One region of the Pseudosulfitobacter sp. SM2401 genome, then DNA from elsewhere that is predicted to be linked to it. Evidence: riboswitches for the same ligand, from Rfam matches in the RefSeq annotation. Region 1 holds a riboswitch; the other holds the start of a gene.
The links. Region 1 has a riboswitch for thiamine pyrophosphate ahead of thiM (hydroxyethylthiazole kinase). Riboswitches for the same ligand answer to the same signal wherever they lie in the genome.
Positions count from the first base shown of each region.

Region 1 (14,901 bases):
CCAGCAATCACGCGCAGCAACGTCGACTTGCCCACACCAGAGCGACCCAAAACGCAGGTCCATTGCCCCGCCGGCAGACGCATGTCGATCGGCCCGAACAGCGGCACGCCTTCGACAGAATACGTGCCGCTTAGGCAAAGCTCTGGCGCAGGGGTCATGACCCGCGCAGCCCCATATCCCAAAACCCGATCTCGAGACGGGTCGCTGTCGAAAAGCGGTTCTGCAAGTGCGCCCACCGTGGGGCGCGTACGGGATCAGGCCCCAAGCGGCGCGAAATGGCACCATCGATCATCTGCCCGACCGAGGTCATAACCGATTGATAGCCATCGTCCGCGTAGGTGTCGATCCAGGCGCGATGGGGCGTGTCCGGCGCGGCGGACCGTGCCAGTCGCAGTCCGATTTCGCCGTAGCCAAAGCAACAGGGCGCGAGGGCAGCCATCAGGTCGAGGAAATCGCCCTGCAGGCCTGCATCCATCACGTATCGGGTGTACGCGAGGTTTTCGACCTCTTCGCAGGCGGCGTATAATGCGGCCTCGTTTATTCCTTCGCCGGCGCAGGTTTGGACGTGCAAGGCCATCTCGTGATTGACCAACGCGTTTACCGTGCCTGCGCAGATTTTCATCTCGTCCAGCGTTTCGGCTTTGACCACGGCCAGTGACCACGCCCGCGCAAAATGCACCAGAAACACGTAGTCCTGGACCAGATAATGAAGGAACGCAGGGCGCGGCAGGGATCCGTCGCGCAGCCCCTCGACAAAGGCATGATGGGTGTAGGCGTGCCACGCATCAGGGCAGCCTGCGCGCCACTGCGTGAATGCGGCCCCATAGGGTGCGCCGGTCATTGCGCCGTCACATCGATGGCGATGTCGCTGACGGGGTTGAGCGTCGGGATCAGGCCTGCGTCGTGCAAAAACGCCTCAAAGCTCGCATACCGACCAGCATCCAACGCAGCGGGCCGCAGCGCAAAGCGAGGCACCGTATCACCCCACGCCCGTTTGTTCAGCTCGTCCTGAAGCTCAGGCGCTGTGCTTGCGAAAATCACCCAACTTTCGGTGGGATGATTGACGATGTATTGTGTCGCTTTTTCGGTCGCAGCCAGAAAACGGCGGATCATATCGACGTCCATTGTGTCTGTATTGGCCACATAAATCAGTTCGTCGTAGGGTGGCAGGCCTTCTTCTTCGACGTAGAAACAACGGCCCGGCACGCCTGCGATATCCATCTGGTTCAGTTCAAAATTGCGAAATGCACCGATGACAGCATCCACTTGGCCCGACATTAGCGCCGGTGACATGGACCAATTCACATTGATCAGCTCAATGTCATCCAGCGACACGCCGTGGGTTTTCAGAACTTGGCCCAGCACGGCTTCTTCGACGCCACCGACGGAAAAGCCGACCTTACGCCCTTTGAGGTCTGCAGGCGTTTTGACGGGGCCGTCGGCCAGCACCAACAAACAGCTAAGCGGGGTTGCGACCAGCGTGCCGACCCGCTGCAATGGCAAGCCTTCGTGAATTTGCAGGTGTAGCTGCGGTTGGTAGGAAATCGCCAAATCCGCTTTGCCCGCCGCGACCATTTTGGGTGGGGCCGAGGGATCAGCGGGGGCAATGATTTCGACGTCTAGGTCTTGCTCGGCAAAATACCCTTTTTCCTGTGCAATGATCACGGGGCCATGATCGGGATTGACAAACCAGCCCAGCAACAAGGTCACTTGATCCTGTGCCAAAACCGGCGATGCCCAAAAGAACAGAACGGTTGCGAAAGATATGTTTTTCATTTTCCGGGTCACTTTCAATACGAGATGAGATTGGCAAAATGGTGGGTTGGTCCGTGGCCTGACCCAACAGACAGGGCACCGGCCTGTTCGATTGCCGTGGCGACATAAGCCTTGGCCGCAGCGGTGGCGTGTTGGGGGGATAACCCTTTTGCAAGGTGCGCAGCCAAAGCAGATGACAGGGTGCAACCAGTGCCATGAGTGTTCGCTGTTTGGATGCGTTTCGCCTCGAACCACGTGAGGTGTTGCGGGGTGACAAGGCAATCGGGGCTGTCCGGCCCATCGAGGTGCCCGCCTTTCATCAAAACAGCGCGTGGTCCAAGCGCACAGAGCGCCAAACCCTGCGCCACCATTTCATCGCGTGTGGTGGCCGTCTGCACACCCAGCAAATGCGCGGCCTCAGGCAAATTCGGTGTCAAAAACGTGGCCAAGGGCAGCAAATGATCGCGCAGCGCCACAACGGCATCCGGTTGCAAAAGCGCGGCCCCCCCTTTGGCGATCATCACAGGGTCAAGCACGATGGGCACGGCGCTATGATCCTGAACTGACAAGGCAACAGCAGCGGCAATATCTGCTGTGGCGATCATGCCGATCTTGACCGCATCCACGCGGATGTCGCGAAAAATCGTCGTGATCTGATCGGTGACAAAGGCGGGTGGGACCAAATGAATGCCGCTTACGCCTTGGGTGTTTTGGGCCGTTAGCGCGGTCAATGCGGCCATGGCAAAGGCCCCGTTTGCAGAGATCGCTTTGATGTCTGCCTGAATGCCTGCACCGCCAGATGGGTCGGACCCTGCGATGCTAAGGACGTTGGGGATCATGCCGGATGCTCCGGCTTGTCTTGCTGAAACGCGCGGGCCGCAGCGCATGGATCGGCATGGCCACAAATGGCAGACACAACCGCGATCCCGTCCGCACCACTTGCGCGCACGTCTTGGACATGGGCTGGTTTCAGGCCGCCGATTGCGATGGTGGGCAGCGGTGACAAGGCAACCAATCGGGCCAACCCGTCAAAACCGATCGGGCGGGCATGGTCCGTTTTGGTCGCTGTGCCAAACACCGGCCCTAGGCCCAGATAGTCCACAACCTTGGGATCAGCCGCTTGGACGGTTTGCGGCGTTTCACACGACAAGCCAAGTATTTTGCCGGCCCCAAGCATCGAACGCGCCTGATCGGGCGGCACATCACCCTGTCCGACATGTGCGCCGTCAACGTCTGCTGCGACAGCGGCCATGACATCATCGTTGATGATAATTGCAACGCCGGACCCTGCCAACGCCTGCTTTAGCGCAAGTGCCATTTCAATACGCTGTGCGGTGGTCGCCGTCTTGTCGCGCAGCTGCACCATGGTGACACCGCCGGCCACAGCGCGGCGAACGGTGGTCACAAGACCCAATGCGGCGCACAGCTGTGGGTCCGTCACAAGGCAAAGGCGCAGTTGGTTTTGTATCGTCGACTTCATGCGATGACCTGCGCAAAATCATCGGGTTGCGTTGCGGCAAGTGCGTCTAGGAAATGCATTTGAAAGCTGCCCGGTCCCTTGGCTAGTTTTGCCGCCGCAGTGCCTGCGACTTTGAAATGCGCAAGGCCGGCCAAAGCGGCATCAAAGGCGGGGCCAGTAGCGCCATAAGCCCCCATCAACGCGGTCTGCGAGCAGCCCAAGGCGGTGATCTGCGGCATCAAAGATGATCCGCCGGAAACACGCGCCTCTTGGGTGCCGTCCGTGACAAAATCGACTGGCCCGGTGATCGCGACAACCGTCCCGAATTCTGCAGCCAGCGCGTGGGCTGATGCGTGGGCCGCATCGACGCTGTCACCGCTGTCAGCCCCTTTGCCCGCGCCGACTTGTCCGGCCAAGGCAAGAATCTCTGACGCATTGCCACGCACAATTGCGGGACGCAGCGCCAACAAATCTTGGGCTGCGCGTTTGCGGTAATCGGAAATGAAATGCGCGACGGGATCCAACACCCACGGAATGTTGCGCGCGTGCGCGATGTCTGCGGCGGCCAGCATACTGGCCAACCACGGCGCCGACAGCGTTCCGATGTTGATCGTCAGGGCACCACAGATCGGGGTGAATTCAGCGATTTCTTCGCTGGCGTGCACCATCGCAGGCGATGCCCCGGCTGCGAGAACGACATTGGCGGCAATATTCATTGCCACGTAGTTTGTCATGCAATGGACCAGCGGGTTTTGGTCGCGCAACGCAATAAGCAGGTCTTGGGGGGCCATTCTGTCTCCTTTTCCGGCGAAAAAGAGACAACGCATGTAGCACGAAGAAACATACGACCTCCCTCCGCCAGCATTATCTGGTTCAGGTTCAAAGGGTACATCTCAGCTTTACAGCGCCCCTGGTTCTGACAGGGGTAGTTGCTTTGGGTCGTGTCGTCAAATGCAATCAGGGGGTGAAGCGCGAAACGCAGGCAGGCGTTTCACGTCAAGGGCCGTTTGCTGGCCTAAAGGGGGCAAGGTGACGTCGGTTTAGACGTTGCCGCGCGGTGGCTTGCCGTTGTCTTTTGTAAAGATCATACCGTCCAGCAATTCGACTAAATCAGGGCGCGCCGATGGCCCGTTCGAAATTGCGATCATCAAAATGCTGCCATCCGGACGCATCACAAAGGTGCCGGGTTCTGCGAACCTGCGATCGGTTTCACCCGATGACAGCGGGTCAGACGCATAAACGCCAAGCGTTTCCATCTGCGCCTCGCTGAGGTCATAGCCAATGTCAAATTCCCAGCCAAATTCGGCCTGATCGGACTGCGCCTTTTCTTGGGGGTCGGCGGACACCACCGCGAGGTCAAACCCCGCCGCCGCCCACTGATCGCGCATGCCATTCAGGATGTTCAGGTATTTCTTGCAGCGACCGCAATGTTTGCCGCGATAAACGATGAACAGCGTCCAGTTTTCGCGTGGTCCACCAACTGAAATTTCGCCGCCCCCCAGTTTGGGAAATGACATCGGGGCAAGGATGCTACCGGGGACAGGTTTGGGCGTGGGCATAAGTTGGGCCTTTCAGTTGGGGATAATCTGCGCAGCTAATTTTAATCGAGAACTGACGGCAACCACAAGGACACTGCAGGAACGTAGGTCACCAAAATCAGGGCGAATAGAATGGCCAGATAGAACGGCCAAATCGATTTCAGGGCCTCTTCGATTTTGATCTTTCCAACGGCGCAGCCGACAAACAAGCAGGTTCCGACAGGTGGTGTGCACAGGCCTAGCCCGAGGTTCACCAGCATCATGATGCCAAACTGGGTTGGATCCATGCCAAGGCCTTTGGCGATGGGCAGAAAGATCGGCGTGCAGATCAGGATAAGCGCCGCCATGTCCATAATCATACCCAGCAAAAGCAAGATGATGTTGATCATCAGCAAAATAATCAGCGGGTTGTCCGAGATCGAAACCAGCAAATCGCTGAGTTTGGAGGGGACTTGATACAGGGCCAAAAGATACGCAAACGACGAGGCAAATGCGATCAGGATCATCACCATTGCGGTAGTGCGCACAGCGCCGGTGACAGCCAGCACGAAGGCGTTCCACGTCAGGGACCGGTAGTAGAATTTGGTCAGGATCAAGGCATAAAGCGCGCCGAAAGCACCGGATTCCGTGACGGTAAAGATGCCGGACAGCGTTCCGCCGACAATGATGACTGCAGTGATAAAGCCCGGGATTGCGTCAGCCGCACTGCGCCCGACTTCGCCCCAACCAGGGAAAGGTTCGGCGGGATATTTGTGTTTGACTGACATCACATAGGCGGCAACAGCAAGGCAGAAACACATCAAGATACCGGGGATCACGCCTGCAAGAAACAGTTTGGAAACCGAGATGCCACCACCCGCAGCGACGGCGAAAATGATCATGTTGTGGCTGGGCGGAATGACGATCCCGGCGATGGACGAGGTCACGGTGACGTTTACGGCAAAATCAGGCCGGTAACCGCGTTCTTTCATAACCGGAATCAAGAGCGAACCAAGGGCTGAAATATCCGCCACCGCAGATCCCGAAATGCCGCCAAACAACATGGACGAAAAGATGTTGACCATCGCCAAGCCACCCTTGAGGTGCCCGACAAGGGCCGCGGCAAGCTTGACCAAGCGGGCGGCGATGCCCCCGTGCAACATGATTTCGCCAGCAAAAACAAAGAACGGAATGGCCAGTAGCGAAAACACCGATACGCCGGCTGTCGCACGCTGAAACGTGATGAGCATGGGAAAACCTTCGTACCAAAAGGCAGAGGCAGCAGCGAGCCCCATGGCGAATGCGACAGGCATTCCAACGACAACAAGTACGCAGAACGTCAGCAAAAGAATGGTCAGACCCATGGTTCAGGTATCCAGATCTTGGGGGACTGTTTGCCAGTCGGAAAATGTAAAGAGACGCAGCATTCCGCGCGCACCCGAGAATAGAAAAACCAACCCGCCGCATGACGTGATCGCCAGCGTTCGAAAGCTCTCTGGAATGTCGAGCATGGGCAACAGCGTGTCCCAGCCAAATTTCATCAGGGTCACACCCGCAAAAAACATCACAGCGCCAAAGGCCGCGAGGGTGAAATCAATCGCGATAATGACGATTTTTTGCACGGTGTCGGGCATCATGTCGCGAAACAGCGACACACCAAGGTGGGTGTTTTCCTTGACGCCCGCGGCCGCCCCGATAAAGGCGATGTAGCAGATCAAAAGCAGCGCCAGTTGTTCGACCCAAGTCGGTGTGACGTTCAAAACGTAACGGCCAAAAACCAACCAGCCAAACGTGGCGATCAGCACCACCAAGGCAATCGAGGCCACAAAGATGCACAGAGCGCGGATTTTATCCAATCCGGCCTCGAGCATCGCAATTCTAGAAGACTGTCCCGCCATCTGGGTTTCCTATTACGCAATCAAATCATGCCTGATCGAAACAAGCAGAACAAAGGCCCGTCTGAAATATCAACGGGCCTTTGTGTGTTTAGGTCGAATTTACTCAGCGTTGCGGATCAAATCGACAAGACCTTGTAGATCGGGGTTTGCCACCAGGAACTGGTCGTAGACAGGGGACATTGCCGCTTGGAACGGGCCCTTGTCGGCGATTTTGTTCACTGTTGTGCCGCCAGCTTGGACCGTTTCCATGCTTGCCGCTTCCCGGGCCTGCCACAGTTCACGCTGCAAAACGGCGCTTTTGTGACCGGCTTCTTTCAGGATCGCTTGCTGCTCGGGCGTGAAGGTGTTCCACGTTTTCAAGCTCATGCACAGGCATTCAGGAATGATCAGGTGCTCGGTCAGCGAGTAGTATTTTGCGACCTCAAAGTGGTTCGTTGACTCGTAGGATGGCGGGTTGTTTTCCGCACCGTCAACAACACCGGTTTTGATCGACTGGTACACTTCACCAAATGCCATTGGTGTTGCGTTGCCGTCCATTGCTTCGACCATGCCAACGAACAAATCGTTGCTCATGACGCGGACTTTGAGACCTTCAACGTCAGCAGGCGTGTTGATCGGGCGGATCGAGTTGTAAAAAGACCGCGCGCCAGCGTCATACCAGCCCAGCGGCACGATACCTTTGGCGATCATGCCTTCACCGATGGCCTCACCAACTGCGCCGTCCATCAATTCGTACATCTTAGGGATCGACGGAAAAATGAATGGCAGCGAAACCACGTTGGTTTCAGGGATCGATTGGCCCATCGGCCCAAGGCTGAATTCACCAAAGTCGATGATGCCAAGGCGAATTTGCTCGATTGCGTCAGGCTGGCTGCCCAAAACGCCGTTATGATAGATTTTGCCGGTGATTTCGCCACCGGTTTGCTCCGCGACGTCCTTCATAAAGGATTCCATCGCGATTGAGACTGGATAGTCCTCAACGTGGATGTTCCAGCCGCGCATTTCGCTGGCCGACGCCAACGTGCCGGCAACAGCCGCAGCACTTACGACAGCAGCCCCCATTAGGGTTTTGCGAAGTGTTGTTTTTAACATCATTTGATCCCTCCCGATCATTTTCAACGCCTCTGCACGTACGTAAATGTCAAAATTGCAGAGGCTGTCCCTGGTCACCAGCATGACGTTAGGGGTCATGGTTGGCAATTGGTATACTAGTATTTTAATTGATGTGACGAGTCAATTCTGTAGAGTTTCAAAGACGCTGTCCCGACCTCGTTTCGGCGAAATGAAACCGGTGGGGTTCAAAAGGGATTGAATTTCAAGGACGTACCAGAGCGATAGAGATCGTGCCGGCTTTGACGGGGATGGACGGTTCCTGTGTCGGGTGACGCGCGACCTTGGAACGAGAGGTCAGGTTTTTCGTGTTCAAGGTGCGGCTGTGAAATGCATGTCAAAGAGTGCGCAAATCAGAAAACTTCAGTCTTCAAAGTACTCAGGATTATGGGCAAAAATTGCGTCAATCGTCGCATCAAGCCGAGACAGATGGACCGCGCCGGCTTGGACGGCACCTGCTTGATCGCCAGCCTTCACCCGGTCCGCAATTGCGCGGTGATCTTCCAAAAGCTGCTCCATACGGTCTTCCTTGGACAGGCTCAGCATACAAAGGCGATCCACATTGGCTTTTTCAAACGAAATGACCTCAAAGGCGAATTCAACTTTGGCAATTTTGCACAATTCTTCGTGGAAAGCGTAGTCCAGCTTGCCAAATTCCTCATAATTCCGCGCGTTAACGACAATCGCCTGATGGGCAAGATGGGCGTCAAGTGCGAGGCCATCAGCCACGGATGCGGCCGCTGCGGCCCGGCGTAACACTTCGGTCTCAACACTAAAGCGCACAAAACGGGACTTGGTGACTGCGCGCCGCGAGAACCGTTTAACCTCGGTCGCTTTTTGTGGTCTGATCAGCAAAAGGCCAAGGTTTTCTAGCCGGCTAAACGCATCCCGTACAGGTTGTCGCGAGACGCCGAATTTGGCTGCAATGTCGGCCTCGGAAATTTTGTCCCCTGGAAGCAACTCAAGTGTGACAAGCGATTTGTGAAGATGTTCGAACACGACATCGACGCTGGTTCTGCGGTCTCTCGTGCGTGCTGTTGAAGACATCATCGTTCCTTTGATTTTGACCAACTTAGTTGATGGCCAGTGATTTTGCCAGCTTTTGCACAGTGCGGCGTGCGCGTAGCAGAGCCCCTTTTCCCAGCGACTGGAATTGCGTCAACCCATCGGGTGGATCGTAGAATGAGATTGTTTTCTATACTAGTATACTAGAAAACTATAGTGATATACAACTTTGAACGGCGCGAATCGTGGCTCCGCTTGTTGGACAATTGGTGGGCCGTCTTAGTGGTCCGCCTGTGGCCCAAGATCGCTTGGTCAAAGGCGCGCGATGTCGAAGAAATTATAAGTCACACCTGCTGGAAGGAAACAAAATGAAGCTTGACGGGAAAACAACTATTATCACCGGTGGTGGCCGTGACATCGGGCGGGCCTGTGCGATTAAATTGGCATCTGAAGGGTCCAATATCGCGATTAACTATTTTGCCAGCAGCGAAGGCGCTGAAAGTGCCGTGGCTGAAATTAAGGCCGCAGGTGGTAACGCATTTGCGCTGCAAGGCGATCTGAACACGCAGGCAGGCGTTGACGCGTTGGTCGATCGCACGGTCGCCGAATTTGGCGGCGTCGACGTGCTGGTTAACAACACAGGCGGCCTGATCGCGCGCAAGACAATTGCGGAAATGTCGCTGGAACATTGGAATTCGGTTATGGATCTGAACCTGACCAGCACGTTCCTGATGATCAAAGCCTGCCTGCCACATCTAAAATCCGGCGCGATCGTCAATCTGGCCAGCCAAGCAGGTCGCGATGGTGGTGGCCCGGGGTCCGTCGCATACGCAGCGTCCAAAGGTGCGGTTATGACAATGACCCGGGGATTGGCCAAAGAATTGGGCCCCGATGTGCGGGTTAACGCCCTGTGTCCGGGCATGATTGATACGGACTTTCACAACATCCACACCGCTGATGCCGCGCGCAAAGGGTTCGAGGCGGCATCGCCGGTCAAACGCCAAGGCGTGCCGGTCGATGTGGCCAATCTGGTGTTGTTCCTTGCCTGCGAAGACAGCGCGTTCATCACCGGTACCAATGTCGATATCAACGGCGGCATGCTGTTCAGCTGATCGATTGCGGGGTGCGTGAGTGACCCAAATAAATTGCCTAGATGGTCGCCCTTTGATCGGGGCGGCCGTGTCGTTTTCGAAATCCTTTGGTCGGTAAGTTCGTTAGTGAACCTGCAACCCAAGCTGGATCAAAAGGTCTGCTGCTTGTCGTTTCGAGATAACAGCGCCTTTGAACTGTCTGGCGTCACCCAACTTTACCCCACCAAGGTCAGCACCGCGCAAATCAGCATTGCCAAACCGGCAATCCGATAGATTTGCATCCCGCAACGAACAGTCTTCGAAAACCGTTTCCCGAAAGTCACAGGATCGAAGATCGGCCTCGGTGAAATCGATCTGCTTCAGCGTCATTTTGCGAAACGACAACTTTGCGAGAAGGGAAAAACCGAACAGGCAATCCTCAAGCTCAAACCCCATCGCATGCGTTTCGCTTAGGTCTGCACCGATCATTTTGCACCCAGCGATTTTTGTCGCCGCCAGTATGGCCCCGCGAAAGCTGGAGTTGCTGTAATCGCCCCCTAAAATCTGCGCTTCGGTCAGCACGGCCCCCAAAAAGCTGGCACCGGCAGACCGACAGCCTGAAAAGACGGCGCTTTCCAGATTGGCCCCGTTAAAAGACGCGCCGGTAAGGTTGCATTTATCAAAGTGCCACCCGGTCATGTCGCAACCTGACAGGTCCAATTCACGAAGGTCGCAATTGCTGAGCACAGCAGTGGTTTGTGCATCAGATAAGCGCGCGACATCAGCAGCTGCCAGTTTTTGATCCGGTAGTTTGTGTGGGGCGTGTTCCATGGCATCACGTCTCGCACCGGATTTTTCCGGTTTCAAGAGGGATGTGGCCTTGGGCCAAAAACGGCTTGGGATAGGGCAGGGGCGGTCCAACAAAACCGCCCCGATCGTCCCTTCGCGTCAGATCGATTTGGGATCCAATTCAACCGACCACAGTTCGGTGTCGCCGCTGTCCATCAGTCGCACTGTCATGACGCCCGTATCTGCCGCGATGTCGACTTTGCCGAAAAACTGTAGGCCGTCGCTGGGCGGCAGGTTTGCTTGTCCTGCCTCTGGATGCTTGGCGAACCGAACCTCGGGTCCAAAAGTGTTGTCGTATTGTGAGGGGCCAAATGTGCCGGCATGCAACGGGCCAGAAACGAATTCCCAGAAGGGATCGAAGTCCTGAAAAACCGCGCGATCGGGGGAATAGTGGTGTGCTGCAGTGTAATGCACATCCGCCGTTAACCAGACCGTGTTGGCAATTTGCGCGGTTTTGATGAACGATAAAACAGCCGCGATGTCGTGTTCACGACCCAAGACCGGACCATCGCCATTGGCCCCGTTTTCCATGGCGCTGTCGCCGTCGCGCACCATCATGCCGATGGGCATATCCGATGCGATCACTTTCCAGGTCGCTGTCGAATTGATCATCTCGCGCTTAAGCCAAGCGAGCTGCTCTGGCCCTAGAAACGGCGTGCCCTCGGCGTCGGTGTTGGCTGTGTTGTCGCCGCGATAGCTGCGCAGATCGATCACAAAGATGTCCAGCAGCGGGCCGTACGCAACCTTGCGGTAAACCCGCATTGGTTCGCTTAGGGTCTGCCGCGTTGGCATCATTTCGTGAAACGCGTGGGCAGCCCGCGATGCCAAAAGCTGCACCGACTTGACGGAATACCGATCATCGCTTGCCAGCACCTCGTCGGGATACCAGTTATTCGTCACCTCGTGATCATCCCATTGCGCGATGATCGGGACGGCCGCATTAAAGGCCTGAACGTTGTGATCCATGTAGTTGTACAAATGCTGTCCGCGAAACTCATCCAGAGTTTCGGCGACTTTGGACTTGGCCGGGGTGACGATATTTTTCCACGTGCTGCCGTCCGCCAACGCCACGGTGTCTTGCAGCGGGCCATCCGCGTAGACCGTATCACCGGAGTGCAAAAAGAAGTCCGGCGTGTGCTTCAACATTGTGGCGTAAGTGGTCATGCCGCCACGGTCTTCGTCGATGCCCCAACCTTGGCCTGCGGTGTCGCCCGACCACACGAAACTGACGTCGCGGTTGCCCATTGGTGCGGTGCGGAAATGGCCTGTCATCGGCTCGGACAAGGTGGCGTCGGCAAGGTCGCTCATCGTCACGCGGTAAAAGATATCCTGATCGCTCGGCAACCCTGTGAGCGCCAGTTTGCCCGTGAAATCGGTGGGCGTGCCAACGGCCAAGGGCGGAACCGCGCGGGCATCGGTCATCATTTCTGTCGTCGACCATTCGACGTGCATTTTCGCTTCGCGGTCCGCGCGCCCCCAGATCATTGCACCGTCATAAGCCACATCGCCCGACATGACGCCGTGGGTGATTTGAGGGCGCGAACGGGCGTGCGAAATTGCGGGCATGGCAAGTGACGTGCCAAGGGCCGCGCCCCCCAACAAGGTTTGACGGCGGGTGAACGAAATACGTGGCATGAGGGAGGCTCCGTGGCTTGCTAAAAGACCACTATGGTGTCCCCTTGTTGCGTAACAGCTGGTCGACAATGATGCGACGGTTTTGCGAAATGTGACACCGCGACGGATCACTCTTTGCAGGAACAATCGCCAGAGTTTTTAGAACTTCACCCGATCGCCACCCTTGAGATCCAGTATCTCGCGGGCTTCATCCGGGGTCGCGACCTGGCTGCCAAGATCCTCGACGATCCGCCGTATTTTTGCGACCTGCTGCGCGTTGGAGGTTGCCAATGCCCCGCGAGAGATCAAAAGACTGTCTTCGAGCCCAACACGCAGATGCCCGCCCATTTGACTGGCCGTCGCAGCCAGCCCCATTTGCGCACCACCAGCCCCCAGAACAGACCAGCGATAATCGTCGCCAAACAGCTTGTCGGCGGTGCGTTTCATAAAGACCAGATTGTCGACGTCAGCGCCGATACCGCCCAGAATACCAAAGATGAACTGGATAAAAATAGGGGCCTTGAACAGCCCGATATCCATGCAGAATTTGAGATTATACAGATGACCCGCGTCGTAACATTCGTGTTCGAACTTGATGTCATGGGGGGCCAGCGTTTCGGCGGCTTCTTTGATGTCGCGGAAGGTGTTGCGAAAGATATTGCCGTCGGATCCTTCGACGTAATCCTTTTCCCAATCAAACGCCCATTCGTCATAACGACCGGCCAGAGGATGGAATGAAAAATTCATCGACCCCATATTCATCGAACACATTTCGGGGCTGAAGGTTTTGGCCGGTTTGATCCGGTCTTGGATTGAAAGGGTAAGCGACCCCCCCGTGGAAATGTTGATGACCGCGTCTGTGGCCTGTTTGATGCGGCCCAGAAACGGTGAAAAATCATCAATGTCGACCGATGGCGCACCGGTTTTGTTGTTGCGCGCATGCAAATGCAAAATGGACGCACCCGCATCCGCCGCTGCAATCGCTTGGGTCGTGATGTCATCATAGGTGTAGGGCAGCGCATCTGACATGGTCGGTGTGTGGATCGCGCCGGTCACAGCGCAGGTAATGATCGTCTTTTGTTGTTTTGCCATGGGTCAGGTTCCTTGGTCGGGGGCGTCGGTGCGGACGCGGTAGCTGAGGGGGAAAAGTTCGAGGTCATAGCGGTCGCGCACCAAGCCCCAAACGCCTTTGGGGGCTTTCAACATGATCACGATGGCCACGACGCCAAGAACGATCAGATAGGTGGTGCCAAGGTCGGCCAGCGTTTCGCGCAGAACAAAGAACAGGATCGTGCCGATGATTGGCCCCTCTAGGGTGCCGATCCCGCCGATGACGACGATAAAGATCACAAAGGCGGTCCAGTCGTTGACCGAAAATGCCGCGTCGGGCGAAATCCGCAGTTTTTGCAGGAAAATCAGCCCGCCGATGATCGAGGTAAAGGCGGCTGTGACCACGTAGACCTCAAGCTTGGTGCGCCAGATATTGATGCCAAGACCTGCGGCGGCGACTTCGCTGTCGCGGATGGCGGTCAGGGCAAGGCCGCGTCGTGATCGCAAGAACAGGTACACGCAGGCGATGACGACAACCGCGGCCCCAAGAGCCAGCCAATAGCTGAGGGCTTCGCGCCCCGAGCGTGACGATGCGAGCGATTTGACAACACCAACCGGCAGTGACGATCCTGATCCACCGCCAAGCGAGGATACTTGGGCAAAGCTAAGGCGGAACACTTCGGCCATGACCCAGGTTCCGATCGCAAAATAGGCCCCTTTTAGTCTGAAGATTAACGCGGCAACGGGAACCGAAAGGATCGCCGCCAACACGCCGGATACGAGCACAGCCGTGATTGGATGCAGGCCCGCAAACATCGTTAGGGCAAACAGCATGTAGCCGCCAAACCCCACGTAGGCCTGTTGCCCGACGGAAACCAAACCGGCATATCCCGCCATCAAATTCCACAGAACGGCAAGCGAGAGGTACAGGTATACCTCGCCAAACAGGCGTAGTTCTGCGCGCCCCGCCCACCAAGGTGCCGCGACCAATATCAATAGCCCCACAGCAGCAATGATCATCGCGGTCTTTGCAGCCGGAGTTGTTCTGGTGATGTGCGCGTTCACTGATCGACCCTCGGGAACAGACCGTTGGGGCGGGCGGCCAGCACCACCAAAAAGGCGATGTGACCCGCAAGCAATTGCCACCCGGGATCAATTTTAGCGCCCAAAGTTTGCGCAACCCCCAGAATGACACCGCCTGCCAGTGTGCCCCACAAATTGCCAAGCCCGCCAATGATCACCGCTTCGAACCCGAAAATCAGCCGCGCACCGCCAACGGACGGATCAAAGCTGGTGCGGATACCAAGCAGGATGCCAGCAATTGCCGTCACGGCCAGCGCCAACGCCATCGCCAACCCAAAGACATGCGCCTTGTTCAGCCCCATCAGTTGCGCAATGTCGGCGTTGTCAGACACAGCGCGAAATCCACGGCCGATCTTGGTGCGGTAGAAAATGAATTGCAGACCCGCGATGACCGCAATCGCGATGCCAAAGGTCAGCAGTGGCAACACGCCGATTGACAGCGCGCCTACGGAAATACTGGCTGTTTCGATTGCGCCCGCGCTTAGCTTTTG
Region 1 covers NZ_CP170633.1:2,597,361-2,612,261, reverse strand. The annotation lists gene ACFIO0_RS12985 (ATP-binding cassette domain-containing protein) at 1-158, opposite strand, end outside; gene ACFIO0_RS12980 (TenA family protein) at 155-841, opposite strand; gene ACFIO0_RS12975 (ABC transporter substrate-binding protein) at 838-1,776, opposite strand; gene thiD (bifunctional hydroxymethylpyrimidine kinase/phosphomethylpyrimidine kinase) at 1,791-2,594, opposite strand; gene thiE (thiamine phosphate synthase) at 2,591-3,235, opposite strand; gene thiM (hydroxyethylthiazole kinase) at 3,232-4,005, opposite strand; TPP riboswitch at 4,048-4,136, opposite strand; gene ACFIO0_RS12955 (redoxin domain-containing protein) at 4,255-4,773, opposite strand; gene ACFIO0_RS12950 (TRAP transporter large permease subunit) at 4,815-6,095, opposite strand; gene ACFIO0_RS12945 (TRAP transporter small permease subunit) at 6,099-6,629, opposite strand; gene ACFIO0_RS12940 (TRAP transporter substrate-binding protein DctP) at 6,729-7,724, opposite strand; gene ACFIO0_RS12935 (FCD domain-containing protein) at 8,103-8,786, opposite strand; gene ACFIO0_RS12930 (glucose 1-dehydrogenase) at 9,113-9,856, shown strand; gene ACFIO0_RS12925 (pentapeptide repeat-containing protein) at 9,959-10,645, opposite strand; gene ACFIO0_RS12920 (alkaline phosphatase D family protein) at 10,763-12,298, opposite strand; gene ACFIO0_RS12915 (3-keto-5-aminohexanoate cleavage protein) at 12,437-13,369, opposite strand; gene ACFIO0_RS12910 (branched-chain amino acid ABC transporter permease) at 13,373-14,392, opposite strand; gene ACFIO0_RS12905 (branched-chain amino acid ABC transporter permease) at 14,389-14,901, opposite strand, start outside.

Region 2 (14,901 bases), 1.1 Mb from region 1:
AATGGCGCGTGGGTGGATGAAAATACGCCGCTGAATCCGACAACGCGGCGCGGGCAATTGCGCAAATCTGCAGAAGAAAACTGGCAATCTATTTCCGACCTACCTTTGCATATTTTCCGCCTTGCGGGCATTTATGGCCCTGGTCGTGGCCCGTTTTCCAAAGTGCGAAACGGCACCGCGCGTCGTGTGATCAAAGAGGGCCAAGTGTTTTCGCGCACTCATGTCGAGGACATCGCGCAGATTGTCCTTGCCTCAATCGCGCGGCCTAATCCCGGGGCTGCCTACAACGTGTGCGACAATGATCCTGCCCCACCCCAAGACGTGATTGCGCATGCGGCGGAACTGCTGAACATGCCCGTGCCAACGGCCATCGCGTACGAGGATGCCGAGTTCACACCGATGGCGCGCAGCTTTTACGCCGAGAACAAAAAGGTCCGCAATGACCGGATCAAGGATGAACTGGGGGTAACGCTAAAATACCCGACATATCGCGAAGGTTTGGCAGCCCTTTTGGCGCAATCAGAATAAATTAGCTATTGTGCGCTATGGCCACCTTGTCGGGGCTACGCAGCACTTGCATACAAGCGCGGTAACGAGGGCTGATAGATGACACTGCAGGACAACATCAAAGCGTTTCTGGATCGTGCAATTGTACGCAACGCCATCATCGGCGTGATCATTTTCAACGCGATCATTCTAGGGCTCGAAACGTCCGACTTTGTGATGGATCGGATCGGTGGATTGATCCGCTTGCTGGACATGCTGTGCCTCAGCATTTTTGTCGCCGAACTGGTCGCCAAGATGTTTGCCTATCGTTTCCGGTTCTTCCGTGACGGGTGGAACCTGTTTGATTTCGTGATCATTGCGATTTCACTGGTGCCCGCTGCCCAAGGGTTCTCTGCCCTGCGCGCGCTGCGGATTTTGCGGGTGCTGCGGGTTGTGTCTGCTGCCCCCAGCCTGCGCCGCGTGGTAGAAGGATTCATTACCGCATTGCCCGGCATGGGGTCGGTGTTTTTGCTGATGGCGCTGATCTTTTACATCGCGTCAGTGATCGCGACAAAACTGTTCGGAGAGTCGTTTCCTGAATGGTTCGGATCGCTCGGTGGGTCCGCATATTCGTTGTTCCAAATCATGACGTTAGAAAGCTGGTCAATGGGCATCGTGCGCCCCGTGATGGAGGTTTACCCCCTCGCGTGGCTGTTCTTTGTGCCGTTCATCATGGTGACGACCTTCGCCGTGGTGAACCTGCTGGTAGGCTTGATCGTGAACTCGATGCAGGACGCACACCACGAGGAATCAGATGCGCAAACCAGCGACTATCGCGACGACGTTGTCGAGCGTTTGAAGGCGATCGAAACGCATCTCGCCGCACTCGGAAAATCGCAAAACAAATAGCAGTTACGCGCGGGCTTCGCCAATTGTTGCTATGCCCATTACGTCCAAAACCTTGGCTTCGATGTCTGCCGCGTTCAGCTTGGCGTCGGCGTACATGTCTTCGGGATTTGCGTGATCGATAAAGGTATCCGGCAGCACCATTGAGCGGAATTTTAGCCCGTGATCAAACACGCCTTCATCCGCCAACAGTTGGGCGACGTGGCTGCCAAAGCCGCCAATCGCGCCTTCTTCGATGGTGATCAACGCGTCGTGGGATGCGGCCAATTCAAGGATCATGTCGCGGTCCAAAGGTTTGGCGAAACGCGCGTCCGCAATTGTCGGGGTGATGCCTTTGGCAGCCAAAGATTCGGCAGCTTTTTGCACTTCGGATAGACGCGTGCCAAACGACAACAATGCGACCTGTGCACCCTTTTGGATCATACGGCCTTTGCCGATTTCCAAGGGTGTGCCGCGTTCAGGCAGCTCAACCCCGTTGCCTTCGCCGCGCGGGAATCGGAACGCGATTGGACCGTCATCGTGGGCTGCTGCGGTGGCAACCATGTGCGCCAATTCGGCCTCGTCCGCGGCGGCCATCACCACAAATCCGGGTAAGTTCGCTAGGTAGGCGACGTCGAATGCGCCCGCGTGCGTGGCACCATCAGCGCCGACCAATCCGGCGCGGTCGATAGCAAATCGCACAGGCAGGCGTTGGATGGCGACGTCATGCACAACTTGGTCGTAGCCGCGTTGCAAAAATGTGGAATACATCGCGCAGAATGGTTTCATTCCACCTGCCGCCAAAGCCGCCGAAAATGTTACGCCGTGCTGTTCTGCGATGCCCACGTCAAAGCAGCGGCTGGGGTAGCGTTCGGCGAACAAATTCAGGCCGGTGCCGTCTGGCATGGCTGCGGTCACCGCGCAGATTTTGTCGTCGAGCGCGGCTTCTTTCAGCAAGTATTCCGAGAACACTTTGGTGTAGCTAGGCGCATTGCTGGGCGCTTTTTTCTGCTCGCCTGTCACGACGTTGAACTTGGACACGCCGTGCCCTTTGTCGCGGGCTGTTTCGGCGGGGCCGTAGCCTTTGCCTTTTTTGGTCAGAACGTGGATCAGGATCGGGCCAGTCGCGCGTTGTTTGACGGTGCGCAAAACGGGCAACAACTGGGTCAGATCGTGCCCGTCGATGGGCCCTAGATAGCTGAACCCAAGTTGCTCAAACAAGGTGCCACCAACGGTCATGCCTTTTAACATATCCTTGGCCCGCCGCGCTCCTTCGCGGAACGGTTCAGGCAGCAGGCTGACGGCCCCTTTGGCGGCGGCCTTGAGATCTTGAAACGGTTCTTCGGCGTAAAGGCGCGAAAGATAGGCCGACATCGCACCGACGGGTGGGGCAATCGACATTTCATTGTCGTTCAGGATCACGATCAGGCGCTTGCCCAAATGACCGGCGTTGTTCATCGCCTCGTAGGCCATGCCGGCAGACATCGATCCGTCGCCGATGACTGCAATCGCGTCGCCCAATCCTTCGGGGGTCACACCGCCCAAATCACGCGCGACGGCAAAGCCCAAAGCGGCGGAAATCGACGTTGAACTGTGCGCTGCGCCAAATGGATCGTAGGGTGATTCAGAGCGTTTGGTAAATCCGCTAAGCCCGTCTTTTTGGCGCAGGGTGCGAATGCGATCACGGCGTTCGGTCAGAATTTTGTGAGGGTAACATTGGTGGCCCACATCCCAGACAATCTTGTCGCGCGGGGTGTCGAAAATGGCATGTAACGCGACCGTCAATTCGACCACGCCCAAGCCCGCACCCAAGTGTCCGCCCGTAACAGACACAGCAGAAACGGTTTCGTCGCGCAGTTCTCCAGCCAGTTGGATCAACTGTTTGTCCGACAGTTGGTTCATGTCGGACGGGCGCTGGATCTGATCCAGAAGCGGGGTATTTGGGCGGTTGCTTGTATGATCGGACATTGCCGTTTTCCTAGCTTTTGCGTGCGACGACGAATGCTGCGGCGTCACGCAGCGTGGTTGCATCGTCACCGTATATATTTAATGCGTCCGAGGCGGATTCCACCAGCCTGGCTGCGCGGCGTTTCGCCTCGTCTAAACCTAGCAAGGACACAAAGGTCGCTTTGCCGGCGTCTGCATCCTTGGCTGTGGCTTTGCCAACAGTAGCCGCGTCGCCGGTCACATCCAGAATGTCGTCAGCGATTTGAAAGGCCAAACCAAGGGCGCGAGAATAGGTTTGAAGGGCGCTAAGGTCCGCTTGGGCCATGCGCGCGCCTGCGGTTGCAGACCATTCGATCAATGCGCCGGTTTTGCCTGCTTGTAGGGTTGTGATTTCGTCTAGCGACAATGGTTCTGTTGCAGTTTCAGCTGCAATATCAAGTGCTTGACCTAGAACCATACCTTGTGCGCCACTGGCCTGAGCAAGGGACAAGGTCAGATCAGCGCGGACCAGAGCATCTCCAACTTCGGGGCGTGACACCATCTCAAACGCTAAGGATTGCAGCGCATCGCCCGCCAAAACAGCGGTCGCATCGTCCCATTTCACATGCACTGTTGGTTGCCCGCGCCGCAGATCGTCATCGTCCATGCAGGGCAAATCATCGTGGACCAGCGAATAGGCGTGCAAGGCCTCGATCCCTGTTGCAGGCCAGATCGCTTTGGCTGGATCAACGCCATGCAGGCGCGCTGATTCCAGCACCAGAAACCCGCGCAGACGTTTGCCGCCATTCGTTGCATGCGCCATGGCGTGCACAACAGACAGGTCATCCAGACCGCCAAGCACAGCATCAAACTGCGCCTGAATAGCGGTGGCGCTTTGTGTCAAACGGGTGGAAAACATCAGAGCCCTTCGACGGGCTTTAGACCTGTGGGATTGCCGTCGCTGTCCAGCGTGATGGCAGCAACTTTTTCCTCGGCTTCTTTCAACTTTGCCTCGCAGCGGGCCTTTAGGGCGGCACCGCGTTCGTACAGCGTGATCGACTGATCCAGCGCGACATCGCCGCGTTCCAATTGGCCCAGAACCTGTTCCAGTTCCGCCATTGCCGCCTCAAAGCTCATTTCGTCTACTGCTACATCACTCATCGCGCGGCCTTCATCAGTTCCTGAACATGGACGCGAGCGGAAGCCGCCAGCGCATCCAGATCATAACCGCCTTCGAGCACTGATACCAGCCGCCCCTTGCACAGTTCTTGTGCAAGTTTCGCGATAGCGGCGGTCATTTTTGCAAAGTCATCGGTAGACCAGCTGAGGTTCGCCAGCGGGTCATCCTGATGGGCGTCAAACCCCGCTGAGATCAGGATCAGGTCAGGCTGATGCGCGCGCAAGGCTGGAAATGCGATATCGTCGTAGGTTTTGAGCGCATGCACACCGTCACTGCCGGGCGCGAGCGGAATGTTGACGATGTTGTTGAGCGGGCCGCGATCCGACGCCTCGCCGGTTCCGGGCCACAGCGGCATTTGTTGCGAGGTGATGACCAACGCGCGCGGCTCGTCGCTGAGTAACGCTTGGGTGCCGTTGCCGTGGTGCACGTCGAAATCAACGACGGCGACGCGGTCAATGTCTGGGTGCTCTAGCGCGTGTTTGGCCGCGATCGCGACGTTGCCAAACAGGCAGAAGCCCATTGGCGTGGTTGCTTCGGCGTGATGCCCCGGTGGGCGCACGGCGACAAATGCGTTTTGGGCTTGGTCGGACAGGACCAAATCGACGGCAGCTACGGCACCGCCTGCTGCGCGATACGCGGCCGTTAATGACCCTGCGGATACGGATGTGTCAGCATCCAGCGACGCGAACCCATCGGATGGAATACTGGCACGGATGCGGTCGATGTGACTTTGCGGATGACAGCGCAAAATATCGGCATCGTCGGCCAACGGCGCGTCAGTGCGCAGCACATCCAAGTCCTGCAAAGCGTTCAAAATGTAGCGCAACCGGGCAACTTGTTCTGGTGCCCCGTCCGGTGTGACGTGTCCAAGGCAATCGGGGTGGGTGATCAAAGATGTTTTCATAAGTCTTTCAGCGATTTGATGATGATAAATCCAAACGTGCTATAGAATTGAACGAGAACGCCGCGGCGCACACGTTTGACAAGCTCAAACATTTTGTCGTCTGCAAACACATGAACTGGAAATTCTTGAGGCACAAAACACGCCATTTGGAGGGTTGTGAGATCGCTCAACCAAGGGCCAGAAATGGCGCGATCAAGCCGGCTTGTGCCAAATTTGTTTAACATAAAGTCAAGCTCGGCCGGATAGGAGCGACGCATGTGTCGACGCAACCGCAAAAGCGAGCGTAAGTAGATGAGCGCGAGCAGCTGCATCCTTAATCCGGGGCTAACATGTAACCTGCGCCACGGACCGTTTGCAGGTAGCGCGGTTGTTTCGGGTTGGTTTCGATTTTGCGGCGCAGGCGGGTGATTTGAACGTCGACTGCGCGTTCTTGGGCTTGACCACGATCACGGCCTAAATCTTCGACCAGCTTGGAGCGGCTGATCGGTTCGCCGGTCTTGGCTGAAAAAATCTTCATCAGCTGCATTTCTGTGGCGGTCAGGCGCACCAGATCTTCGCCCATCCACATTTCACCGCGTTCCATGTCATAGCGAATCGGGCCGAGATGCAGGATTTTGGGCACTGATTCTTCGGCCGGGGTTTCGGGCATCCGGCGCAGAACCGCGTTGATACGCAACAGCAGTTCTTTGGGCTCGAACGGTTTGGGGAGGTAGTCGTCCGCGCCGGCCTCTAACCCTTCGATCCGGTTGTCGGTTTCGCCCTTTGCAGTCAGCAACATAATCGGCGTTTGCGACGTTTCGCGGATCGATTTGCACAGCGAAATGCCGTCTTCGCCGGGCATCATCACATCCAGGATCAGCATGTCGAAATCCAGACCCGACAGAATACGCCGTGCGTGTTGGGCATCTCGGGCCGCAGTTACCAAAAACCCGTGACGCATCAGGAATTTTTGCAACAACGTGCGAATGCGTTCGTCGTCATCAACGATCAGCAGGTGGGCGTCCATTTCGCTCATTGTCCGGTCTCCTTGAGGCGCGTGTAGGCGCGCTGCATTTCTGTGTCCATCATTGCCTCAAGCACGGTACGAAAGCCCGCGACGGCGTCAGGCCCTGCATCACGAAACGCACTGCGCATTCGCGCGCGCTGGGCGTCTGATAAGGTTTGTTCCAATGTCTTGCCTTTGTCTGTCAGATACAAATGACGTTCGCGTTTATCGACTTTGCCCACAAGGCTTTGAACGAGACCGTCTTCGATCAGGGTGCGCAACACGCGGTTCAGCGACTGTTTTGTGACCCCGAGAATGTTGAGCAAGTTGTTCACCGTTGTGCCGGGCGCGCGATTGATAAAGTGGATCGCGCGGTGATGCGCACGCCCATAGGCCATGTCAGACAGGATGCGGTCCGGGTCCGCCGTGAATCCGCGATAGGCAAAGAACATCGCCTCAATCCCTTGGCGCAACTGTTCGTCGGTCAAAAACAGCAGGCTTTCACCGCTGTAGGGGGAGGGCGCGCGCATGTCCGACATCAGCCTTGATCCTTGTTTGTCGTGTTCAATTGTTACAACATACGTCAGTGTTATTGACATTCCAATACTAAAGACCTATCGAATGAGAGGTTTTGCGCAATTTTATGTCCGTACCGGACGTATCGGCGCAATTTATGCAAACACGAGAGGAATACAGCCATGGCTGGTGCATATGATGATCGCGACGGAAAAATCTGGATGGATGGCCAATTGGTCGACTGGCGTTCGGCCAATGTCCACATTCTAACTCATGCCATGCACTACGCGTCTTCGGTCTTTGAGGGCGAGCGTTGCTATTCCGGTAAGATTTTCAAATCGCGCGAGCATTCGGCGCGTTTGATCACATCGGGCAAGCTGATCGATTTCGACATCCCGTATTCCGTGGATGAAATCGAGGCCGCGAAACAAGCAGCGCTTGATGCCAACGGTCTGAGAGACGCTTACGTTCGTGCGGTTGCTTGGCGCGGATCTGGCACTGATATGGGTGTCGCGGCGGCTGCCAACCCTGTCCACATGGCCGTGGCCGTTTGGGAATGGGGCAACTATTATGGTGACGCCAAGATGAAGGGTGCCAAGCTCGACATCGCAAAATGGAAACGGCCCAGCCCTGAAACAGCGCCGTCCCAAGCCAAGGCCGCTGGCCTTTATATGATCGCGACAATGTCCAAACACGCGGCCGAGGCAAAAGGCTGTTCTGACGCTATGATGTTCGATTATCGCGGCTACATCGCCGAGGCGACTGGTGCGAATATCTTCTTTGTCAAAGACGGCGAAGTGCACACGCCTGACGCGGATGCGTTCCTGAATGGCATCACCCGTCAGACTGTCATCGGCATGCTGAAAGACAAAGGCATCAAGGTGCATGAACGCGTGATCATGCCGGATGAACTCGAAGGGTTCGAGCAATGCTGGCTGACCGGTACCGCTGCCGAAGTGACGCCTGTTGGGCAGATCGGTGACTACAATTTCGAAGTGGGTGCGCTGACGCGTGACATCTCGGAAAGCTACGAAAAGCTGGTCCGGATTTAAAAGGCGCATCTAAGTGGACTTTACCGCGTTCGCGATCGAGTGGGAGGCCGCATGGAACTCCCACTCGCTTGACCGTATTTTGGCGCATTATGCACCGGACGTTGTATTCCGGTCGCACAAAGCGATGCGATTGGTCGGCACTGGCGAACTGCACGGCCGCAATGCGCTGCGCGACTACTGGGGCCGTGCGCTAAAGGCCCAGCCAAACCTGTCCTTTGTCGTCGTCGATGTGCTGCATGGGTACGGGATGATGGTGATCACCTATCGCAATCAAAACGATGTGCTGGCCGCCGAAACGCTAAGGTTCGGACCGGACGGTTTGGTGATCGAGGCGTCGGCGTGTCACGCGAAATAGCATAGTTGCGGCGGTGATCATTCAGAATCACCGCCGCTTTGCTTTTTAGTACAACGCGACCGGGTTGATCATCGCTTGCACCGTGCCTTTGATCCGGGCTTGACCCAGCACAAACATGAACTCGTTCACGCCGTCACGCAGGACGGGGCCTGTGTTCATCGTCTCTAAGATGTAAATGCCGTTTTCCTTGAGCAAGGTGACGTGGCCATAAAAGATCTTGTCGCCTTCGGGTGCGGGGATCGGTTCAACCCCCCAAGTGTCCGCGCCCACTGCCATCGGATTAAGCGATGCGATGTATACGGCGCCCTCGTTGTTCAGGCCCGGTTCGGAGGATCCCCACGCGGTCGGGTCGCTTTCGAATTTGCCATCGGTCCAGCCGGTGTGGAACAGGATGATGTCACCTTCGCCCATGGTCACATTTTGTGCTTCGGCTGCGGCTTTGATGTCGTCAGAGCCGAAGTGCGCACCTGCCTCCATCACGTCGACGCCAAAGTGTTTCGCCATGTCGAGGATCACCGCGCGCCCAACCAACGGAGGCACGTCGTGTGTGCCCAGTTTGGTCAAACCAGTGATCACGCTGATCTCTTTTTCATCCAGACAATTGTAGTATTTCCCACCTTCGCCCAGATGCCCGAGGCCATCCAGTTGCGATCCGATTCCAACCCAGGTTTGCAAGATGTCGTCGTTGTAATTGCCCTCGTATCCAAAGCCTGACAGTTTTTGTCCGCCCTGTTGGTTGGGCTGCACAACTTGCAGGTTCAAAGATCGTGGCGGAAAGGCCGGCGTGTCGGATCCGATGGTGATGCCGAGGGGCATGGATTTGCCCTGCTTGATCAATTTTGACGCCATCAACGTGCGCTCAGGCGTGACAAGATTTGCGGAGCCGATGGTGTCTTCGGCACCCCATTTCGAATAGGCGCACTCAGCAGTCGCAATGCTGGCGGCAAGCGTTAGAACGCATGTTAGGCCGGTTAAGTGTTTGATTTTCATAAAAGTTCCTCCCATAAAAATGACAGGTCACCCGTCGTTCAGGTGATTCCCTGCACTGGAATTCATTCTAGCACGGGTTGTTTATTCGCCCTTTGGTGCCGTTGCGGCACGAGATTTCGCGCGGTCCATGCCCAACTGCCGTTCGCGCCAGATGATCAGGACACCGCCCGCAACAACCAGGCCCGCACCCAAGGCCATGTTAAGCGTCGGCGCTTCGGCAAAGAAAACGTACCCAAGGATCGCGGCGAAAATCAGCGACGAATAGTCAAACGGGGCCAGCATAGACGCGGCCCCAAACCGGTAGGACGAGGTGACAAGAATTTGCGCAACGCCGCCCACAAGACCTGCGCCGATCATCAGCATCAGCGCGTTTTGAGTCGGCCAGACCCAGCCAAACGGGATCGTCAGTAGCGACAAAGTTGTCGCCGTGAGTGAAAAGTAAAACACGATGGCAGCCGTGTGTTCGGAGGCCACCATCTTGCGCACATGAATTTGCACCAGCGCGCGTAACAAGGCGGCACCAAGGACCATCATCGCCCCAATGCTTGCCCCCGATGTCATGGTTTCGGCATCCAGTGATAGGCGCGGGGCCATCACGATTATGACGCCGATCAGGCCAAGTGCCACGGCAGACAGGCGAAAGACGCGGATCTTTTCACCCAGCATGAGCGCGGCGAGGATGACGGTGAACATTGGTGTGGCGTAGCCGATCGCGGTCGCTTCGGGGAGGGGGATCAGGCCAAGCCCGCCGAACGTCAGGATCATCGCGGAGGTGCCGAACAGCCCGCGCCAAACGTGTCCGACGAAGTTGTTGGGAACCAGTCCTTCGCGAATTTCACCGCGCTGCCACAACCACACGAAAATCACGGGCATGGCGAACAGTGAACGGAAAAACACGGCCTCGCCGGGGGGGACATCTTGGATGGCTGCTTTGATCATCGCGGCCATGCACATGAACAAGAACACTGCGATCAGTTTGAACGCGATTGCGCGGCCGGGGCGGTGTTCTGTGTGTGGTTTTTCCATAGTTTCGCGCCCGCTGATTTTTTTTGAGTATTTTTGATCAGAACAGGCGGGGCTAGCCGATGGATCCTTGGTTTTCGCCCTGCTGGCCGCGGTGCATCAGAATGTGATCGAGAATCACGCAGGCCATCATTGCTTCGCCCACGGGAACCGCGCGAATGCCGACGCAGGGGTCGTGGCGCCCTTTGGTGATGATGTCAGTTTCCTCGCCCGATTTTGTGATTGTTTTACGCGGGGTTGTGATGGATGACGTTGGTTTCACGGCGAACCTAACCACCACGTCTTGGCCGGTTGAGATGCCGCCAAGGATGCCACCTGCGTGGTTGTCGGAAAATCGTGGTCCGTCATTGCCCATACGGATTTCGTCGGCGTTTTCGGTACCCAAAAGGGCTGCTGCTGCCATGCCTTCGCCGATTTCCACACCCTTAACCGCATTGATCGACATCATCGCTGCGGCGAGGTCTGTGTCGAGTTTTGCGTAGACCGGTGCGCCGAGGCCGGCAGGCACGTTGCGTGCGGTGACTTCGATTACGGCCCCAACCGAGTTTTGTGATTTGCGGATGCCGTCTAAGTAAGTGTCCCATTCTTTAGCGGATTCGTGGGAAGGCACCCAGAACGGGTTTTGGTCAATTGCATCCCAATCGAAGGTCGTGCGGTCCAGATGCTTTTCGCCCATCTGCACCATGTAGCCGGTGATTTTCAGATCGGGAGCCAACAGTTTGATCGCCTCGCGTGCGATCCCGCCTGCGGCAACGCGGCTTGCTGTTTCACGCGCAGATGACCGCCCGCCACCGCGATAGTCGCGAATGCCGTATTTCATCCAGTACGAAATATCCGCGTGACCGGGCCGGAATTTTTCAACGATATCACCGTAGTCCTTGGACCGCTGATCGGTGTTTTCGATCAACAACTGAATCGGCGTGCCTGTCGTTTTGCCCTCAAACACACCGGACAGAATCTTGACCGCGTCTGCCTCTTTTCGCTGGGTCACGTTCTTGCCGGTACCTGGTTTGCGCATGTCCAGCCAGACCTGCAGCATCTCGGGCGTCACAGGCACGTTCGGTGGGCAGCCATCAACAGTGGCCCCAATCGCGGGTCCGTGGCTTTCGCCCCAAGTGGTGACGCGGAACATATGGCCGAAGGTGTTGTATGACATGTGCGGTATCCTTTGGGTGCGTTCTAACTGCGACGGCTTGCCCCCTCAAGGGGTTTTGCCTTGCGCGTGCGCTGGTGACCCCCTAAGCAGGCGCTACCTTGGGGTGCTTTAAATAGCTGAGATGCCACTGTGCGGACCCATTGAACCTGAACCGGCTAACACCGGCGGAGGGAAGGTAACGGCACAAAAGCCTCCTTTTCCCTATCGTCGCAAAAGGAGGATGCCATGAAGTATTCTACACTTGCTGCGGGCGTATTGACTGCAACATCGGCTATGGCCGAAACGCCTGAATTGACTGTTTACACCTACGATAGTTTTGTCTCTGACTGGGGCCCTGGCCCCGCGGTCGAGGCCGCATTCGAAGAGGTTTGCGCCTGCGATCTGAAATTTGTGGGCGCAGGTGACGGCGCGGCATTGCTCGCACGGATCAAGCTGGAAGGCGCGCGTTCCGAGGCTGACGTCGTTCTAGGTTTGGACACAAACCTGACCGCAGCGGCCAAGGCGACAGGCCTGTTCGCGACCCATTCGGTGACAGCGGATTACACGCTGCCGGTTGAGTGGAACGACGACACATTTGCCCCCTACGATTGGGGTTATTTTGCGTTTGTTCACAACGTTGATGAAGCTGCCCCTGCGAACTTCAAAGAGCTCGCCGCCAGCGACAAAAAGATCGTTATCCAAGACCCCCGTTCGTCCACACCCGGCCTGGGTTTGCTGATGTGGGTCAAGGCGGCGTACGGCGATGACGCTGACGCAATTTGGGCTGATCTGGCCGACAACATCGTCACTGTGACCCCCGGTTGGTCCGAGGCGTATGGCTTGTTTCTAGAGGGCGAGGCCGACATGGTCCTGTCCTACACGACCTCGCCCGCTTATCACCTGATCGCCGAAGAAGATGCGACCAAGGCGGCGGCGACATTCGACGAAGGTCACTATTTGCAGATCGAAGTTGCGGGCAAACTGAAATCCTCTGACAATCAGGAACTGGCGGATCAATTCCTGTCGTTCATGGTGTCCGAGGCGTTCCAAACGATCATCCCGACAACCAACTGGATGTACCCGGCAGTGACGCCTGCGGGCGGTTTGCCTGCTGGTTTTGAAACTCTGGTTCAGCCGTCCAAAGCATTGCTGATTCCAGCTGACGAAGCGGATGCCGCACGCGACAAAGCACTGGCCGAATGGCTCGCAGCGCTTTCCAAATAAGCCCACGATTGGGTGTCAGCGCTGCGGTTCTGATCGCAGCGCTGATCCTGTCTGCGCTGGGCGCTGTTGTGTCCCGCGCAACAAGTGACTTTGTGCTTAGCCCAGCTGATTGGGCCGCTGTGCGATTCACAATTTGGCAGGCGTTTTTGTCTGCAACCTTTTCATGTTTGCTTGCGATCGTTGTGGCCAGAGCATTGGCGCGACGCCAGTTCTGGGGGCGGGGATTGCTGATCACGCTGCTTGGTGCACCGTTCATTCTGCCAGTCATTGTGGCGGTTTTAGGTTTGCTCGCGATCTTTGGTCGCTCAGGTATTCTGAATGATGCGCTGGGTCTGATCGGGCTTCAATCGGTGTCGATCTATGGCCTCCAGGGCGTTGTCCTGGCCCACGTATTTTTCAACCTACCTTTGGTGACCCGCTTGTTGCTGCAAGGTTGGCAATCCATTCCGGCTGAGCGATTCCGTCTGGTCGCCCAACTGGGCATGCCGCCGCGCATGGTGTTTGGGCTTATCGAATGGCCGTTGATTTTGCGGATCATTCCGGGGGCTTTTGCCTTGGTGTTTGTGATCTGCCTGACCAGTTTTGCGGTGGCGCTGACGCTTGGCGGTGGGCCGCGTGCCACCACGATTGAATTGGCGATCTACCAAGCTTTCAGGTTCGATTTTGACCTCGGTCGTGCCGCCTACCTAAGCATCTTGCAGCTTGGGATTGCAGGCGGCGCTGCCGTTGTCGCGCTGTGGCTGATCCCTTCGGTTGGTTTGGGGGGCGGGCTGGACCGGATGCAAAAACGCTGGGACGTTCGTGGGGGTATTTCGCGTCTTCGCGATGCAGTTGTTATTAGCCTTGCTGCGACCTTTTTGATTTTACCTTTGGGCGCGGTTTTGGTGTCGGGTTTGCGTGGGTTGGCAGATGTTCCGCCAAGCGTTTGGGCCTCGGCATGGACGTCGACGTGGGTGGCGTTGTTGTCGACAATCGTGTTGCTGGCGTTGGCCTTGCCGATGGCGGGCTGGATCGCGACATCGCGGCGGACCAGCGTCGAGGCTGTCGGGCTGTTGGGCCTTGCCGCATCGCCGCTGATGATCGGAACCGGCTGGTTCATCTTGATCCATCCGTTTGCGAACCCGGCGGACTGGGCGCTAACTGTGACGATCATCGTGAACGCAATGATGGCGCTGCCGTTTGCGTTGCGTATTCTGGTGCCAAGCTTGCGCGACAGTGCGCAGGCTTACGGGCGACTGAGCGCGGGATTGGGACTGGGTGGTATGCGCCTGTGGGCGTGGGTATTGATCCCGCGCGGGCGGTCCCAAATCGGATTTGCGGCGGGACTGACCGCTGCGTTGTCGGTTGGGGATCTTGGCGTCATCGCCTTGTTTGCCGACCCTGACCGCGCAACATTACCGTTGCAGATGTACCGGTTGATGGGCAGCTACCGGACCGAAGCGGCATCCGGTGCGGCATTGATTTTGCTGGTTCTGGCGTTGGGATTATTTTGGATTATGGATTATTGGGGGCGTCGAAATGCTATCGTTGACTGATGTTGTAATCCAACAAGACGGCTTTCGCCTCAGCGCTGATTTCTCGATTTCAACTGGGCAGCGCGTTGCGGTTATCGGGCCGTCAGGGGCGGGCAAATCGACGTTAGTCAATGCGATCTGCGGGTTTGTGGACGTTTCCGCTGGAACCATTGCTTTGCAAGGCACGGACATCACCAAATCGATGCCATCCGAACGCGACATGGCGATTTTGTTTCAGGACAACAATTTGTTTGCGCATCTCAGCATTGCGCAAAATGTGGGCCTTGGGATCAGGCCCGCGATGCGGCTGAGCGTTGCTGAAAATGAAGTTGTTGCGCACGCGTTGGCGCGTGTTGGATTGGACGGGTTTGGTACTCGCAAACCTGGCGCGCTGTCGGGCGGCCAACAAAGCCGTGCAGCCTTGGCACGCGCGCTGGTCCAATCGAAACCGTGGATGATTTTGGATGAACCTTTTGCAGCGCTTGGCCCCGCCTTGCGCGCAGAAATGCTGGATTTAGTTGCCGAAGTTGCGACAGAAACCGGGGCAGGGGTGCTGATGGTCACACACGCACCCGAAGACGCGCGGCGCATTGCAGACACAGTGATTTTTGTCGCAGACGGCGTTGCACACGCGCCCGTGGTGACGGCAGAATTGTTGGACAATCCGCCGCCAGCCTTAAAGGCGTATTTAGGCTAGTGTTGCGCGTGCTTTAACGATGCTTAGCG
Region 2 covers NZ_CP170633.1:3,720,992-3,735,892, forward strand. The annotation lists gene ACFIO0_RS18225 (SDR family oxidoreductase) at 1-528, shown strand, start outside; gene ACFIO0_RS18230 (ion transporter) at 607-1,395, shown strand; gene dxs (1-deoxy-D-xylulose-5-phosphate synthase) at 1,399-3,339, opposite strand; gene ACFIO0_RS18240 (polyprenyl synthetase family protein) at 3,350-4,216, opposite strand; gene ACFIO0_RS18245 (exodeoxyribonuclease VII small subunit) at 4,216-4,458, opposite strand; gene ACFIO0_RS18250 (histone deacetylase family protein) at 4,455-5,381, opposite strand; gene ACFIO0_RS18255 (hypothetical protein) at 5,378-5,638, opposite strand; gene ACFIO0_RS18260 (response regulator) at 5,695-6,396, opposite strand; gene ACFIO0_RS18265 (MarR family transcriptional regulator) at 6,393-6,905, opposite strand; gene ACFIO0_RS18270 (branched-chain amino acid aminotransferase) at 7,065-7,934, shown strand; gene ACFIO0_RS18275 (nuclear transport factor 2 family protein) at 7,948-8,289, shown strand; gene ACFIO0_RS18280 (cyclase family protein) at 8,335-9,279, opposite strand; gene ACFIO0_RS18285 (EamA family transporter) at 9,361-10,305, opposite strand; gene aroC (chorismate synthase) at 10,358-11,458, opposite strand; TPP riboswitch at 11,548-11,648, shown strand; gene thiB (thiamine ABC transporter substrate binding subunit) at 11,684-12,661, shown strand; gene ACFIO0_RS18300 (thiamine/thiamine pyrophosphate ABC transporter permease ThiP) at 12,637-14,196, shown strand; gene ACFIO0_RS18305 (ATP-binding cassette domain-containing protein) at 14,180-14,872, shown strand; gene ACFIO0_RS18310 (6,7-dimethyl-8-ribityllumazine synthase) at 14,864-14,901, opposite strand, start outside.
Region 2: it holds a riboswitch for thiamine pyrophosphate, as region 1 does, so the genes downstream of both, thiB (thiamine ABC transporter substrate binding subunit) here and thiM (hydroxyethylthiazole kinase) in region 1, are expected to answer to the same signal.